DNA from 4 places in the Quadrisphaera sp. DSM 44207 genome. Region 1 is predicted to be linked to each of the others. Evidence: riboswitches for the same ligand, from Rfam matches in the RefSeq annotation. Region 1 holds a riboswitch; each other region holds the start of a gene.

What was found. Region 1 has a riboswitch for S-adenosylmethionine ahead of BLS82_RS10880 (flavin reductase family protein). Riboswitches for the same ligand answer to the same signal wherever they lie in the genome.
Region 2: it holds a riboswitch for S-adenosylmethionine, as region 1 does, so the genes downstream of both, BLS82_RS06175 (methionine ABC transporter ATP-binding protein) here and BLS82_RS10880 (flavin reductase family protein) in region 1, are expected to answer to the same signal.
Region 3: it holds a riboswitch for S-adenosylmethionine, as region 1 does, so the genes downstream of both, BLS82_RS09160 (5-methyltetrahydropteroyltriglutamate--homocysteine S-methyltransferase) here and BLS82_RS10880 (flavin reductase family protein) in region 1, are expected to answer to the same signal.
Region 4: it holds a riboswitch for S-adenosylmethionine, as region 1 does, so the genes downstream of both, BLS82_RS09820 (bifunctional o-acetylhomoserine/o-acetylserine sulfhydrylase) here and BLS82_RS10880 (flavin reductase family protein) in region 1, are expected to answer to the same signal.

Annotation. Positions count from the first base shown of each region.
Region 1 covers NZ_FNKA01000003.1:99,506-103,339, reverse strand. The annotation lists gene BLS82_RS10885 (coiled-coil domain-containing protein) at 1-1,432, shown strand, start outside; gene BLS82_RS10880 (flavin reductase family protein) at 1,534-2,046, opposite strand; SAM riboswitch class I at 2,053-2,142, opposite strand; gene BLS82_RS10875 (DUF2382 domain-containing protein) at 2,466-3,353, shown strand; gene BLS82_RS10870 (DUF2382 domain-containing protein) at 3,443-3,834, shown strand, end outside.
Region 2 covers NZ_FNKA01000002.1:13,853-17,686, forward strand. The annotation lists gene BLS82_RS06170 (leucyl aminopeptidase) at 1-1,301, opposite strand, end outside; SAM riboswitch class IV at 1,467-1,579, shown strand; gene BLS82_RS06175 (methionine ABC transporter ATP-binding protein) at 1,938-2,999, shown strand; gene BLS82_RS06180 (methionine ABC transporter permease) at 3,023-3,784, shown strand.
Region 3 covers NZ_FNKA01000002.1:643,685-647,518, reverse strand. The annotation lists gene BLS82_RS09165 (aldo/keto reductase) at 1-409, shown strand, start outside; gene BLS82_RS09160 (5-methyltetrahydropteroyltriglutamate--homocysteine S-methyltransferase) at 473-1,630, opposite strand; SAM riboswitch class IV at 1,690-1,809, opposite strand; gene aspS (aspartate--tRNA ligase) at 1,905-3,788, shown strand.
Region 4 covers NZ_FNKA01000002.1:780,205-784,038, forward strand. The annotation lists gene BLS82_RS09815 (homoserine O-acetyltransferase MetX) at 1-722, opposite strand, end outside; gene BLS82_RS09820 (bifunctional o-acetylhomoserine/o-acetylserine sulfhydrylase) at 761-2,077, opposite strand; SAM riboswitch class IV at 2,251-2,367, opposite strand; gene BLS82_RS09825 (DUF4192 domain-containing protein) at 2,412-3,563, opposite strand; gene BLS82_RS09830 (YkvA family protein) at 3,707-3,834, opposite strand, start outside.

The DNA.
Region 1 (3,834 bases):
CCTGCACGCCAGCCAGGACCGCGCGGAGGAGCTCAGCCGCGAGCTCGAGGCCGCGGTGCGGCGGCTCGCGGCCGAGCAGCAGTCCCACGCGGAGGCCCTGCGGCGCGCGAGCGAGGAGGCCCGCGCCGCCGGGATGGCGGAGGGCCTGGCCGCGGGAGCGGCGGAGGGCCGCGCCGCCGCGGGGGCGAAGCGCCGTCCCTCCGCGTTCGCCGAGCTCGGCGAGCGGATCGCGGACATCCTCACCCTCGCCGAGGAGGAGGCCGCGCAGATGCGCGGCCGCGCGGAGGCGGACGCGCAGACCTCGCGCCGCGAGGCCGAGGCGGCGGCCCAGGAGGTGCGGGCGGAGGCGGAGCGCTACGACGCGACGATCCGCAGCGACGCCGGCACGGAGGTCCAGCGCCTGACCACCGAGGCGCTGCGCCGCGCGGACGACGTCCTCGACGCCGCGGAGCGCGACGCGAAGGCGCGCCGCGAGGAGGCCGAGGCGCTGTGGGAGGGCCAGCGGGCCAAGGCGGCGCAGGCGGCGGCCGACTTCGAGATGACTCTGGCGGACCGGCGCGAGCGGGCCGAGGAGGACTTCCGGGTGCGCACGGCGGCGGCCGAGGAGCAGCTGGCCGCCGTCGAGCGGGCGGCCGCGCAGGCGCGCGCCCTCTCCGAGCGCGAGGTGATCGAGGCGGCCGCCCGGGCCCGGCGGATCCTCGAGGAGGCCCAGCACGAGGCGTCGCAGCTGATCGGCGAGGCGCGGGAGCGCGCCGACCGGATCCGGGCCGAGTCCGAGCGGGAGCTGTCCGCCGCGGCGCAGCGCCGGGACAGCATCAACGCGCAGCTGACGAACGTGCGGCAGATGCTCGCGACGCTGTCCGGGTCGGCCCCCCTGATCGGCACGGACGCCGCGGCACCGGCGGCACCGGCCTCCGTGCCGGTCCAGCGCGCCGAGCCGGCTCCGCCGTCCGCGCAGCACGCTCCGGCGCCGGCCGCCGCGCCCGTGCACCACGCTCCGGCCGCCGCCCAGCCGCTGCCGATGACGCCGGCCGCCGCACCGATGAGCCCCGCACCGATGAGCCCCGCACCGATGACCCCCGCACCGCCGGCCGCCGCACCGATGGCCGCTGCGCGCCCGGGCCCGGCGCAGACGCCCATGCAGAAGGCCGCGCAGATGGCGGCGCAGGCGGCGGCGCGGATGCCGGCGCCCGCCTCTCTGCCGGCGCCGCTCTCCGCCCCCCTGCCGGTGCACGACCCGCTGCGCGTGGCGCTGCACCCCCCTGCCCCGCTGCACGGCGCAGCACCGGCGCCGGGGCAGGAGCCCGGCGCAGCGGCTCCGGACGCGGATGACGCCGACGTGGACACGCAGCTGATCGAGATCCCCGCCGAGCTGCGCCGGGCCTCCGTGGACGTGCGCGACGCCCGCACGCCCGCCGCGCCCCCGCACTGACCCGGCTCTTGCACCGACCCGGCTCCCGCCGGACGCGAGCGGGCCCGTCCACCGGCTGGGTGGACGGGCCCGCTCGCCGCCGCGCGAGGGCGGCGCGGTCCTCAGGCGGCGTGGGTCGGCGTCCCCGGCGCGGGGAGGCGGTGGTAGGCGCGGGCGTGGTGCACCAGCGGGGCGCGACCGGTGACCCGGGTGTCCTCCACCGCCGCCAGCACGAGCAGGCTGTCCCCGGCCTCGACGAACGCGGTCACCGCGCCGGAGAGCCGGGCCGCGGCGCCCTGCAGCTGCGGCACGCCGGCCTCGTCCCAGCCCCACGCCCCCTCGTCGTCGAAGCGGTGCGCGGCCGGGCCGGCGAACCGGCGGGCGAGGAGCTCCTGGTCGTGCGCCAGCAGGTGCACCGCGCAGCGCCGCGACGCCGTCAGCGCCGGCAGGCTGGACGACGTCCGCGAGACGTTGAAGGAGATGAGCGGAGGGTCCAGGGACACCGAGGCGATCGAGATCGCGGTGAAGCCGACGGGCGTGCCGTCGGGGGCGGTGGTCGTGACGACCCAGGTGCTCGAGGCGACCGTGCGGAAGACCGCGGGCAGGTCGACGACGGACGTGGCGGCGGGGCTCATCTGTCTCCTCCATCGGCCCTGGCGGGAGCACCTGCCCTGCGCGGGCGGTTGCTGCGGCGTCGTCGAGCCAGGTCTCTCGGCCGCTCTGGATGGGTGCTGGGACGGTCGCACCGCCCTCCGGCGCGTGTCAAGCGCAGCACGCGCAGCGACCGCGCGCACCGGCTCGGAGCAGAGGGCGCCCTCCGGCGCCCCGGAGGCGTTTGGCCTGCCAGGACAGGGGTAAAGAAGTGCTCGTGCCACCGGGTGCCCGGACGCTGCGTCCGGGACGATCTCGAGTGGCCGCAGCCACCCGCGGTGGCTACTGTCGATCGACGGCGCAGAGGTGCGATCCACCCTCCGCCGTCCGCGGCGGCCACTGCGGGCAGTCCGGAACGTTCCGCGGCGCACGGGGTACCGACCCCGTGCCGAGAGGAGACACCATGGCAGTTTCGATCAGCGACCCGGCCCAGCTGCGCGGCGCCACCGCGTACGGCTCGGACGGCGACAAGCTCGGCAAGGTCGACGAGGTCTTCCTCGATGACGCGACCGGCCAGCCGGAGTGGGCCGCCGTCAAGACCGGCCTGTTCGGCAGCAACCACTCCCTCGTGCCGCTGGAGCAGGCGACGTTCAGCGGCGACGAGCTGCGCGTGCCCTACACCAAGGAGCAGGTCAAGGCCGCTCCGAACCACGACATCGACCAGGCCCTGACGGTCGACGACGAGGCGGAGCTCTACCGCCACTACGGCCTGGCCTACACCGGCGCGGAGTCCCCGACCGGCACCGGCCAGACCACCGGCTACGCCGACACCGCCGCGACCACGGGCACGGCCGCTGCGGTCGGCACCGGCGGTCGTGGTGACCGCAACGGCGACGGGGTCTACGACGACGTCGAGGGCCGCGCCGTGGGCCGCGACACCTCCGGCCCGGTCACGGACGACGCGATGACCCGCTCGGAGGAGCGGCTGCAGGTGGGCAAGGTGCGCACCGAAGCCGGCCGCGCCCGTCTGCGCAAGTACATCGTCACCGAGAACGTGACGCAGACCGTGCCGGTCACCCACGAGGAGGTCGTGGTCCAGCGCGAGCCGATCACGGACGCCACCATGGGCCGGGCCATGGACGGGCCGGCGCTGTCCGAGGAGGAGCACGAGGTCACCCTCCACGCCGAGCGCGTGGTCGTGGACAAGGACGTCGTGCCGGTCGAGCGCGTGCGCCTCGGCACCCAGCAGGTCACCGAGGAGCAGACGGTCACCGAGCAGGTCCGCAAGGAGCAGATCGAGCTCGAGAAGGACGTCGTCGCGGACCCGAACCTCCGCAACGACCGTCGCTGACACCGCATGAGGGACGGGCGGGGCTCTTCGGCCCCGCCCGTCCCTCATCGCGTCTTCCGTCCTGTCGTGCGAGTGCCCGAGGAGGCGTGATGAGCACCGACGTGAACTCAGGAGCGGTGCCGGAGGAGGCGTCGGTCGTCCGTTCCGTGGAGCAGGCCCACCTGCGCCGCGAGCGGTACCCGGTGGAGACGCTGCGCGTCGTGCGCACGGTCGAGACCGAGATGCGCACCGTGGAGGTCCCCGTCCGGGTCGAGCGGCTGCGCGTCGAGCGCGTGCCCGTGGACGCCGCCGCGGCGGCTCCCGTCATGACGGCCACGGGCCCCGGGCGCGACCTCGAGGTGGTCCTCCGCGAGGAGGTGCCGGTGGTCTCGATGCAGGTGCGCGCCTACGAGCGGGTGCAGGTGAGCGTCCGCGAGGTCGTCGAGCAGCAGGTGATCGACATCGACCTGCGCCAGGAGCAGGTGGCGGTCGAGGTCGACCA
Region 2 (3,834 bases), on a different contig from region 1:
TTGGCGATGTCGGCGACCTGGGAGTCCATGCTGGCCCGCAGCTCCTCCGGCAGCGGCATGGGCCAGAACTGCTCACCGGCGCGCGAGGCCGCGGCGAGCACGCGCTCGCGGAACGCGTCGTCCTCGCCCATGACGGCCGACACGCGGGTGCCGAGGGCGACGACCTGCGCGCCGGTCAGGGTCGCGACGTCGACGACGGCGTCGGGCTGCTCCTCCCCGGCGGCCACGAGCGCGTCCGCGAGCACCAGGCGGCCCTCGGCGTCGGTGTTGAGCACCTCCACCGTGCGCCCGCCGTAGGTCGTCAGGACGTCGGAGGGCCGCTGGGCGGTGCCCGAGGGCATGTTCTCCGCGAGCGCCATCCACGCCGTCACGCGCACCGGCAGCCCGAGGCGCGCGACGGCGAGCGCGGCCTCGAGGACCGCCGCCGCGCCGGCCATGTCGCACTTCATCGTCTCCATGCTGCCCGCCGGCTTGATCGACAGGCCGCCGGAGTCGAACGTGATGCCCTTGCCGACCAGCGCGAGGTGGGCCTTGGCGCCGCGGGGCGCGTAGGACAGCGCGACCAGGCGCGGGGGACGGCTGGAGCCCTGGCCGACGCCGAGGATGCCGCCGTAGCCGCCCTCGGCCAGCGCCTGCTCGTCCAGCACGGTGACCTTGACGGGCAGGCCCTTGGCGCGCTCGCGCACCGCGTCGGCGAAGGACGCCGGGTACAGGTCGGCCGGCGGGCAGTTGACGAGGTCGCGGGCGCCCGCGACCGCCGCGGCCAGCACGGTGGCGCGCTCGACGCGGTCCTCCAGGGCGCGCTCGCGGTGCAGCGGCGTGACGAGCAGCAGCTGCTCGACGGGCGCGCGGTGCTCCGCGGCGCTGCGGCGCCGGTAGGCGCGGTACGCGTACGCGCCCAGCAGGGCCCCCTCGGCCACCGCCGCGGCGGCGTCGACGTCGTCGGCCGGCAGCGCCAGCGCCACGGAGCCCGTGCCGGCCAGCTCGCGCACGGCCGCTCCCGCGGCGCGGCGCAGGGCCTCGGCGTCCGGGCCCGCGGCACCGACGCGGCCGAGCCCGGTCAGCACCAGGACCGGGGCGCCCAGCGCGCCGGCGGTCGGCACGCGCCGCACCTCGTCGGGACGGCCGGTGACGCCCAGGCCCGCCAGGGAGGCGCCCAGGACCCCGCGCAGCTCCGCGGGCAGGTCGTCGGCCCCCAGCAGCCGGGGCCCCGCGCCGCTCGCGCCCGCGGCGACGCCGAGCACGACCGCGTCGGCCGGCACGGTCTGCAGCGTCCTGGCGGTGGCGGTCAGCGTGGGCACGGCTCTCCTCGGGTTCTGCGGCGGGCAGGGCAGAACCTTAACGAGGCGCCCCGACACCGCGCCCGGCCAGGGAGGCGGGACCCGCGCGCGACGCGGCGCCGGCGCGCCGCGCTCCCGGGCGGGTGCTTGACAGGACCTCGCACCGCCTGCCAGGTTCCGTCCTGCGGTCATGAGCGCCAGCGCGAAGCCCCGGCTCGCTGGCCGGCAACCCTCCTCGTCGTGGGGTGCCCCGGGTGATGACCAGACCAGCGGCCGACCGGCCCTGGTAAGGACGACCCAGGAGAGCTCCGTGCGCTGCTCGCCGTGCCCCGCCCCGCGCCACCTGCCGCGCCGCCCCGCCCGCCGCGACGACCCGTGTCGCCGGGGGCCGCGCACCGCCGTCCACCGCTGACCGGCCCCGGCGCCGCGGCGCGCTGAGACCACCGGCGCACCGGCGCTCCTGCGCGGCCCCGCCCCGCACCCCCGAGCCGGACGGGCGCACCCGACCTGGACCGCGCCCGGCGCAGCCCGCCCTCGCCCGGCCCACCCCTGCCCGGCCCACCCCTGCCCGGCCCACCCCTGCCCTCGCGCAGCCGGCCCCGCCCCGCGGGCGCCGCGCCGCGCCCGCCGACCCGTCCACCCACCCCCGGAGACCCCGTGATCGAGCTCGACCAGCTGACCAAGGCCTACGGCCACGGACCGGGGCGCACCGTCGTCCTGGACCACCTGGACCTGACCGTGCGCACCGGCGAGATCGTCGCCATCGTCGGCCCCAGCGGCGCCGGCAAGAGCACCCTCGCGCAGTGCGTGAACCTCCTCGAGCGGCCCACCTCCGGGTCGGTCGTCGTGGGCGGGGTGGACCTGTCCTCCCTCGGCGAGCGCCGCCTGCGCGCCGCGCGCCGCCAGATCGGCACGATCTTCCAGTCCGACGGCCTGCAGTCGCGCCGCACCGCGGAGGAGAACGTGGCGCTGCCGCTGCGGTACCTGGGCGTCACGCCCGCGGAGCGGCGCCGGCGCGTGGCCGAGCTGCTCGACCGCGTCGGCCTGGCCGACCGCGCCCGCCACTACCCGCACCAGCTCTCCGGAGGGCAGCGCCAGCGCGTCGGCATCGCGCGCGCCCTCGCCCTGCGCCCCTCGGTGCTGCTCGCCGACGAGGCCACCTCCGGCCTCGACCCCGAGGCCACGGCGTCCGTCGTGGCCCTGGTCCGGCAGCTGCGCGACGAGCTGGGCCTGTCCATCCTCTTCATCACGCACGAGATGGACGTCGTCGTGGACGTGGCCGACCGCGCCGCCCGCCTCGAGGCCGGGCGGATCGGGGAGTCCGGGCGCGTCGTGGACCTGCTGCGCGACCCGTCCTCGGCCCTCGGCGCGGCCCTGCTCGGACGCCGCGAGGACGCCGGGCCGGCGCGCGCGGGGGTGTGGTCGGTGACCTACCGGTCCCCGGACGTGCCGGGGGACTGGCTCGTGCGCGCCTCCCTCGCCCTCAACGCCGACGTCGCCCTCCTCGACGCCTCCGTGGGCGCGGTGGGCGGCCAGACCGTCGGGCGCGCCACGGTGCGCATCGACGAGCGGACCGACCCGGTGCGCGTCGAGGGCGTGCTGCGCGCCCTCGGCCTCGCCCCGGGCCGCGGCGCCGGCAGCGCTCCCGCCGCCGCGCAGCCCCCCGCCCCCGCGCCGTCCGCCCCGGACGCCGCCGCGCGGCTGGAGCCGGTGGCGTGAGCGCCGTTCCGGCGACCCCCGCCCTGCCCGTGCTCACCGCCTCCGGCGACACGCCGCTCGCACAGATCCCCGCCCTCGTCGTCCCGGCCCTCGGCGACACGCTGCTCATGGTCGGCGTCGTCATGGTCCTCGTCGTCGCGCTCGGCGTCCCCCTCGGCGTCCTCGTGCACGACCTGGCGCCCGGCGGGCTGTTCGAGAACCGGCCCCTGCACACCGCCCTCGGCTGGGTCGTCAGCGTCGGGCGCTCCCTGCCGTTCCTCATCCTCATGGCGGCCCTGGTGCCGGTGACCCGCTTCATCACCGGCACCAACATCGGCATCGCCGCCGCCGTGGTGCCCATGACGCTGGCGGGCACCGCCTTCTTCGCCCGCATCGTCGAGAACGCCCTGCGCAGCGTCCCGCCGGAGCTCGTGCGCGTCGCCCGGGCCTCCGGCGCCTCCCCGCTGCAGATCATCACCACGGTGCAGCTGAGCGAGGCGGCGCCGCTGGTCGTCGGCGGCCTGACGATCAACACCATCGCGATGATCGAGTACTCGGCCATCGCCGGGACGATCGGCGCCGGCGGCATCGGCTACGTGGCCGTCACCTACGGCTACCAGCGCTTCGACCACGCCGTGATGATCACGACCATCGCGATCCTCGTGGGCGCCGTCGCCCTCGTGCAGCTGGTCGGCGACCGGCTCGTGCGCCGGCTCACCCCGCACCTGCGCACCGCCCGTCGCGGCCGCGCGGGCGCCGCTGCGCGCCCCGACCCCGCTCCGGCCGCGCCGCAGGCCGCCGCCTGAGCCCCCGCCCCACCCGGCCCCCGCTCGACCTCGCCCGACCCCGCCCGACC
Region 3 (3,834 bases), on a different contig from region 1:
CGGGGTGGGGATCCTGGCGCGGGTGCCGCTGGCGAGCGGGCTGCTGACGGGCACGTACGACGAGGGCACGACCTTCGCGGCGGACGACCACCGCAGCTACAACCGCCACGGCGAGGCGTTCGACGTGGGCGAGACCTTCGCCGGCGTCCCCTACGAGGTCGGGGTGGCCGCGGCGAAGGAGGTCGCCGCCCTGGCCGCCGAGCAGGACGTGCCGACGTCCGCGCTGGCCCTGCGGTGGATCCTCGACCAGCCGGGCGTGACCTCCGTGATCCCGGGGGCGCGCAACCCGCGGCAGGCGCGGGCGAACGCCGCCGCGGCCGACCTGGCGCCGCTGGGCGCCGACGTCCTCGCGCAGCTGGAGCGCGTCTACGACCAGAGCGTCCGCGAGCACGTGCACGACCGCTGGTGAGCGGGCAGGGCGTGCGGTCCCGCCGTCCCCCGCGCGGCGGGACCGCACACCCGGCCGGGGGCGTCAGCCCCAGACCTCCTCGGCGACCTGCACGACCTGGCGCAGCTTCGCCCACTGCTGCTCCTGCGTGAGGTCGTTGCCCTCCTCGGTGGAGGAGAAGCCGCACTGCGTGCCGAGCGCCAGCTGCTCGACCGGCGCGTAGCGGGCGGCCTCCTCGATCCGGCGCAGCAGGGCGTCGCGGCCCTCCAGCCGCGGCGTCTTGGTCGTGACGAACCCGAGGACGACGCGCTTGCCGGGCGGCAGGAGGCGCAGCACGTCGAGGGAGCCGGAGCGGGCGTCGTCGAACTCGAGGACGTACCCGTCGACGTCGAGGGTGTTGAACAGCGCGTCGGCGACCACGTCGTACCCGCCCGACAGCGCCCAGGCGGAGCGGAAGTTGCCGCGGCACAGGTGCGTGGCCACCGTCAGGCCCTCGGGGCGCCCGGCCAGGGCGGCGTTGAACTGGGCGATGAAGCCGCCCAGCAGCTCCTCGCCGCGCCCGCGGTACTGCTCGTCGCCGAAGAAGGTCAGGCTCACGTCGTCGACCTGCAGGTAGGTCAGCCCGGCGGCGTGCACGCGCCGCACCTGCTCGGCGTAGGCGGCGGCGACGTCGGCGCGCAGCTGCTCCTCGTCGTCGTAGACGTCCTCGTACCGCAGCGGCGCGAACGCGTTGTGGACGTGGTTGGGCGAGGGGATCGTCAGCTTCGGCGTCGCGCCGGTGCCGGCCTCGGCCACGGCCCGCTGCAGGAAGGCGAGGTGGTCGGCGAAGACGGTCTCCGCCAGGTGCACCCGCCCGCTGGCGCGCGCCGACGTCAGGGGGACGTCGATGCGCTGGCCGTCCTGGCCGACGAAGGGGACCGAGAACGCCTGGTCCGGCTCGATCCCGCCCAGGGAGAAGACGAAGTCCTCGTGCCAGTAGTGGCGGCGCAGCTCCCCGTCCGTGGCCACGCGCAGGCCGACCTCGCCCTGGCGGCGCACGACCTCGCGCACGGCCTCGTCCTCGACGGCGCGCAGCTCCTCGGCGCCGATCCGCCCGGCGGCCGCGCGGGCGCGCGCCTCGCGAACGGCGGGCGGGCGCAGGAGGCTGCCCACGTGGTCGGCCGGGAACGGTGGCACGTGCGCGGTCGAGGTCGCGCCGGCGACGGTCGTGGGGGTGAGCCGGTCGGTGGTGCTCGTGCTCATGGCGTGCTCCTCGTGCGGAACGCCGCGCAGGCGGCGTCGACGACACGGCCGACGGGCGTCGTCCGCGCTTGACGCGCCCAGCCGGTGCCGGGTCGCGCCCCGGTCATCACCCGGGGCACCCCGCCGCGGAGGAGGGTTGCCGGCCAGCCACCCGGGGGTTCGCGCTGGCGCTCGTGACCTGGGACCGACGCTAGCGCCGGCCACTACGATCTGTCGACGTCCCCGCGCCGGACCTGGACCCCGGCGCGCTGCATCCCCCCGGAAGGACCACCGCGTGCTCCGCACCCACGAGGCCGGCACCCTGCGCGCCGACCACGACGGCCGCAGCGTCACCCTCGCCGGGTGGGTGGCGCGGCGCCGGGACCACGGCGGCGTGGCGTTCGTGGACCTGCGCGACGCCTCGGGCGTCGTCCAGGTCGTCGTCCGCGACGAGGTGCTGGAGTCCTCCGGCGCGCACGGGCTGCGCAACGAGTACTGCGTCCAGGTCGTCGGGGCGGTGCGCCTGCGCCCGGTCGGCAACGAGAACCCGGCGCTGCCCACCGGCGAGGTGGAGGTGGACGCCGCGCAGCTGGTCGTGCTGTCCGAGTCCGCGCCGCTGCCCTTCCCGATCGAGGCGGCCGGTGAGCAGGGCGAGCGCGCGCCGGGGGAGGAGGTGCGGCTGCGCTACCGCTACCTGGACCTGCGCCGTCCCGGGCCCGCCGCCGCGATCCGGCTGCGCAGCGACGTCAACCGCGCCGCCCGCGAGGTGCTCGCCTCCCACCGGTTCGTGGAGGTGGAGACCCCCACGCTGACGCGCTCGACGCCCGAGGGCGCGCGCGACTTCCTCGTGCCGGCGCGCCTGGCGCCGGGCTCCTGGTACGCGCTGCCGCAGAGCCCGCAGCTGTTCAAGCAGCTGCTCATGGTCGCCGGCCTGGAGCGGTACTTCCAGATCGCGCGGTGCTACCGCGACGAGGACTTCCGCGCCGACCGGCAGCCGGAGTTCACCCAGCTCGACGTGGAGATGAGCTTCGTCGGCCAGGACGACGTGATCGCCCTCGCCGAGGAGGTCCTCGTGGCGCTGTGGGCGCTGGTCGGCCACACCCTCGACACCCCGATCCCGCGCCTGACGTACGCCGAGGCCATGGCCCGCTACGGCTCCGACAAGCCCGACCTGCGCTTCGGCGTCGAGCTGGTGGAGTGCACCGGCTACTTCGCCAACACCCCGTTCCGGGTCTTCCAGGCGCCCTACGTCGGCGCGGTGGTGATGCCGGGCGGGGCGAGCCAGCCGCGCAAGCAGCTCGACGCCTGGCAGGAGTGGGCCAAGCAGCGCGGGCACCGCGGCCTGGCCTACGTGCTCGTCGGGGAGGACGGCGCGCTGTCCGGTCCCGTGGCCAAGAACCTCTCGCCGGCCGAGCGCGAGGGCCTGGCCCAGCACGTGGGCGCCGTCCCGGGGGACTGCGTCTTCTTCGCCGCCGGCCCGCGCTCGTCCGCCCGCGCGCTGCTGGGGGCGGCGCGCCTGGAGATCGGCCGGCGCTGCGACCTGATCGACCCCACCGCGTGGCAGTTCGTGTGGGTCGTCGACGCGCCGCTGTTCGAGCGCGCCGACGAGAGCGACGACGTCGCGGTCGGCACCGGCACGTGGACGGCGGTGCACCACGCGTTCACCTCGCCCAAGCCGGAGTCGACGGGCACCTTCGACACCGACCCCGAGCACGCCCTCGCCCACGCCTACGACATCGTCTGCAACGGCAACGAGATCGGCGGCGGCTCGATCCGCATCCACGACCGCGCCGTGCAGGAGCGGGTCTTCGCCGTGTTGGGCCTGTCGCAGGCCGAGGCGCGGGAGAAGTTCGGCTTCCTGCTCGACGCCTTCTCCTACGGCGCCCCGCCGCACGGCGGCATCGCGTTCGGCTGGGACAGGATCACGGCGCTGCTGGCGGGCGCGGACTCCATCCGCGAGGTGATCGCCTTCCCCAAGTCCGGCGGCGGCTACGACCCGCTGACCGGTGCGCCGGCGCCGATCACCGGGCAGCAGCGCGCCGAGGCCGGGGTGGACGCCGTCCCGGGCGCCGTCCCGGCGCGCGGCCCGAGGCCGGGTGGTGCGGGCGGGACGGGTGGTTCGGGTGGTGCGGGTGGTCCGGAGCAGCCGGTCGCCGCGAGCGCCCCAGCCTCGACCTGACCGGCCCCACCCTCCTCGTCGTGATCTTGCAGTTCCGGACCGCGGT
Region 4 (3,834 bases), on a different contig from region 1:
TAGGTGGTGTGCGCGATGCGCCGGGCGATGCCGAGCCCGGTGTGCGGGCCCCGCCCCGGCGGCGCGTCGTGGTAGTCGCCGCCGCGCCAGCCCGGGTCCGCGCGGATGGCCGCCAGCTGCGGGGCGCACCAGGCGATCTGGTCGGCCGTCGCGCGCGCGGTGGTCGCCACGGCCAGCAGCCGCTGCACCCGGGAGGGGTGGGTGACCGCCCACTCCACCGCCCGCATGCCGCCCATGGACCCGCCGACGACGGCGGCCCACGCGTCGACGCCGAGCGCGTCGGCCAGCCGGGCCTCGGCGGCCACCTGGTCGCGCACCGTCAGGTACGGGAAGCGGCTGCCCCACGGCCGGCCGTCGGGCGCGGGCGAGGCCGGCCCGGTCGTGCCCTGGCAGCCCCCGAGCACGTTGGGCGCCACGACGAACCAGCGGTCGGTGTCCAGGGCCCGGCCGGGGCCGACGAGCTCGCTCCACCAGCCCGCGGTGGGGTGGCCCGGCCCGGCCGGGCCGGTGACGTGGCTGTCGCCGGTGAGGGCGTGCAGCACCAGGACGGCGTTGTCGCGGCGCGGGGACAGCTCGCCCCAGGTCTCGTACGCCACGCGCACGGCCGGCAGGTGCCCGCCCGTCTCCAGGTCCAGGGCGCCGACGTCGGCGAAGCGGCGGCCGCCGGCCGGGTCGCCCTCGCGCCAGGCCGCGCTCGCGGGGACGGGGGGTGCGGTGCTCACCGGGACGGACGGTGCGGCGCTCACCGGAACAGCCTGCCTCACGCGCCCTTGGCCGCCGTGAACCCGGTCTCCAGGTCCGCGAGGAGGTCCTCGACGTGCTCGAGCCCGACGGACAGGCGCACCAGGCCCGGCGTCACGCCCGCGGCGCGCTGCTCCTCCTCGGTCAGCTGGCTGTGGGTGGTGGACGCCGGGTGGATCACCAGGCTGCGCACGTCGCCGATGTTGGCGACGTGGCTGTGCAGCACCAGCGCCTCGACGAAGCGCCGGCCGGCCTCGGCCCCGCCGTCGACCTCGAACGCGAGCACGCCCCCGGCGCCGCGGGGGGCGTACTTGCGCGCCCGCTCGTACCAGGGGCTGGAGGGCAGCCCGGCGTAGGAGACGGAGAGCACCTCGGGGCGCTGCTCGAGCCACTCGGCCACCCGCTGCGCGTTGGCGACGTGGCGCTCGACGCGCAGGCTGAGGGTCTCCAGGCCCTGGGCGATGAGGAAGGCGTTGAAGGGGGCGAGGGAGGCGCCGAGGTCGCGCAGCAGCTGCACGCGCGCCTTGAGGACGAAGGACAGGTTCGCCCCGAGCGGGCTGCCGACGCCGAGGTCGCGGGCGTAGACGAGGCCGTGGTAGCTGGCGTCGGGGGTGGTGAAGCCGGGGAAGCGCTGCGGGTCCGCGCCGTAGTCGAAGCGGCCGCCGTCGACGATGACGCCCCCGATGGCCGTGCCGTGCCCGCCGAGGTACTTCGTCGCCGAGTGCACGACGACGTCCGCGCCCCACTCCAGCGGGCGCACCAGGTAGGGGGTGGCGGTGGTGTTGTCCACCACCAGCGGCACCCCGACCTCGTGGGCCACCGCCGCCACGCCCTCGAGGTCGAGGACGTCCTGCTTGGGGTTGGAGATGGTCTCCCCGAAGAACGCCTTCGTGCGCGGGGTGGCCGCGGCCCGCCAGGAGCCGAGGTCGTCGGGGTCCGCCACGAACGAGACCTGCACGCCCAGCTTGGGGAAGGTGTGGCGGAGGAGGTTGTGCGTGCCGCCGTACAGGCTGGGGCTGGCGACGACGTGGTCACCGGCCTCGGCGACGTTGAGCAGGGCCAGCGCCTCCGCCGACTGCCCGGACGCGACGGCCAGCGCACCGACCCCGCCCTCCAGGGAGGCGAGGCGCTGCTCCACCACGTCCGTGGTGGGGTTCATCAGCCGCGTGTAGATGTTGCCGAGCTCGCGCAGGCCGAACAGGTCGGCGGCGTGCGCGCTGTCGCGGAAGACGTAGGACGTCGTCTGGTAGATCGGCAGCGCGCGGGCGCCCGTGGCGGCGTCCGGGACCTGCCCGGCGTGGATCTGGCGGGTCTCGAAGGACCACCCGTCGTTCATGCGCTCTCCTGCTGGTGGGGCGGCCGGGCCGCCGGGGGCGTCGGAGGGGTCCGCGACGGCGCGCCGCCCGCTCGACGCGGGCGCGGGCGGCGTGCTCGCAGCGCGTCGCGGCGGCCGCGTCAGCGGCAGCGTCGGGAAGTCATGGGGCGGCCCTCTCCTGCTGGGCCCCGCGGGGCCCGCGCTTGCCGCGGCACCGGTCGGTGCCGCGGCCCGGTCATCACCCGGGGCACCCCACCGCGGGCGGGGGTTGCCGGCCAGCGAGCCGGGGCTTGGCGCTGGCGCTCATGACCTGCGGGGAGGATAGGCGGGCGCCCGCGGCGGCCTCCACATCGTCTCAGCATGCGGACGACCCGCCGTCCGGGCGGGCGCCCGCGCTCCCCCGCTCCCGCCACGGCGGCAGCACCCCGCGACCGACCGCCTCGGCCACCAGCTGCGCGAGGCCGCAGTCGGGGTCGACCTCGAGCGCCAGGTCGGCCTGGACGGCGGCCTCGGAGCCCGCACCGCGCCACCAGGAGGTCCACGCGAGCACCGCGAGCGGCGCGGCGCGCCGCCGCCCGGAGGCCAGCCGCGCCAGCGCCTCCAGCAGCGCGCGGGCCGCCTCGGCCTCGTCCGGGTCCGGTGCGGGCCCGCCGGGCCGGGACAGGACGGCGTCGAGCGCCTGCGACAGCTCGCCGGCGTCCTCCTCCCCGGCCGCCAGCCGCTCCGGCGCCGACCCGGCGCCGGTGACGGTGCTCAGCAGGACGGCGTCGCGCAGGCGCACGTCGGCCACCGCCGCGAGCAGGCGCCCGGCCGCCTGCGGGGCCAGCAGGTCGGCGGCGAGGTCGTCGGCGCTGCGACCGGCGCGCACCCCCGCGGTGGTGGCCTCGAGCAGGTCGCGCCACCGCGCGAGCGCCCGCAGCCGCTCGGCGCGGCCGGCGGGACGCCGGGCGGCGCGCTGCGCAGCGCGCCGGGCGGCGGCACCGGCCGGGGCGAGGCGGGCCCGCACGGCGCGCCGGTGCTCCTCCTGGTCGGCCAGGACGCAGCTGCCGCGCCAGACCATCTCGGTGCCGACGAGCGTGGCGGCCACGTCCCCCAGGGGCTGGCCCTCCGGAGGGCAGCACGCCTGCTGGCAGGTGTAGGAGCGCAGCCGGCCGGCGCCGACGAGCCAGGCGTCCGCGAGCGCCACGCCCTCGGCGGCCAGGTCGCGGCGCACCGCGCGCACGAGGTCGTCGTGCTCGGGCCGCCCCGGCGGCCCGGTGCGGTCGGTGTGCACGAACAGGACGGCGCCGGTGGCCCCGTCGCGCGCCACCCGCTGCGCCAGGGCGCCGGTCGCGGCGCGCGGGCCGCCGGGGCGGGCGGCGAGGTCGACGCGGGCGACGAGGCCGGGCTCGTGCCGCTCGCCGCGCAGGCTGACGAGCACGAGGCTGTCGCGGGGGTGGAACCCGAGGGCGTGGGCGGCCAGGGCGATGAGGTCACGCGGGTCGCTGACCCGCAGCGTCGTCGTCATGCCCGCCACCGTGGCCCGCGCGGAGCGCCCGCGGCGGGCCGCCGAGGCCGCTTGTGGACGGTGCGGTGCCCGCCCGCGCCTGTGGGCGGGAGGTGGCGCGGCTCGGGGCGGCGCGGCTCGGTGAGCCGCGCCGCGCCGGGGGTTCAGTCGATGACCTCGCCGACGACGACGTCCGGGTCGGTCGGCGGGCGGCGGCGCCCGCCCGTGCCAGTGCCCGTGCCGGTCCCCGTGCCGCCGGTCCCGTCGCGCTCCGCCGTTCCCGGGCCGGCGC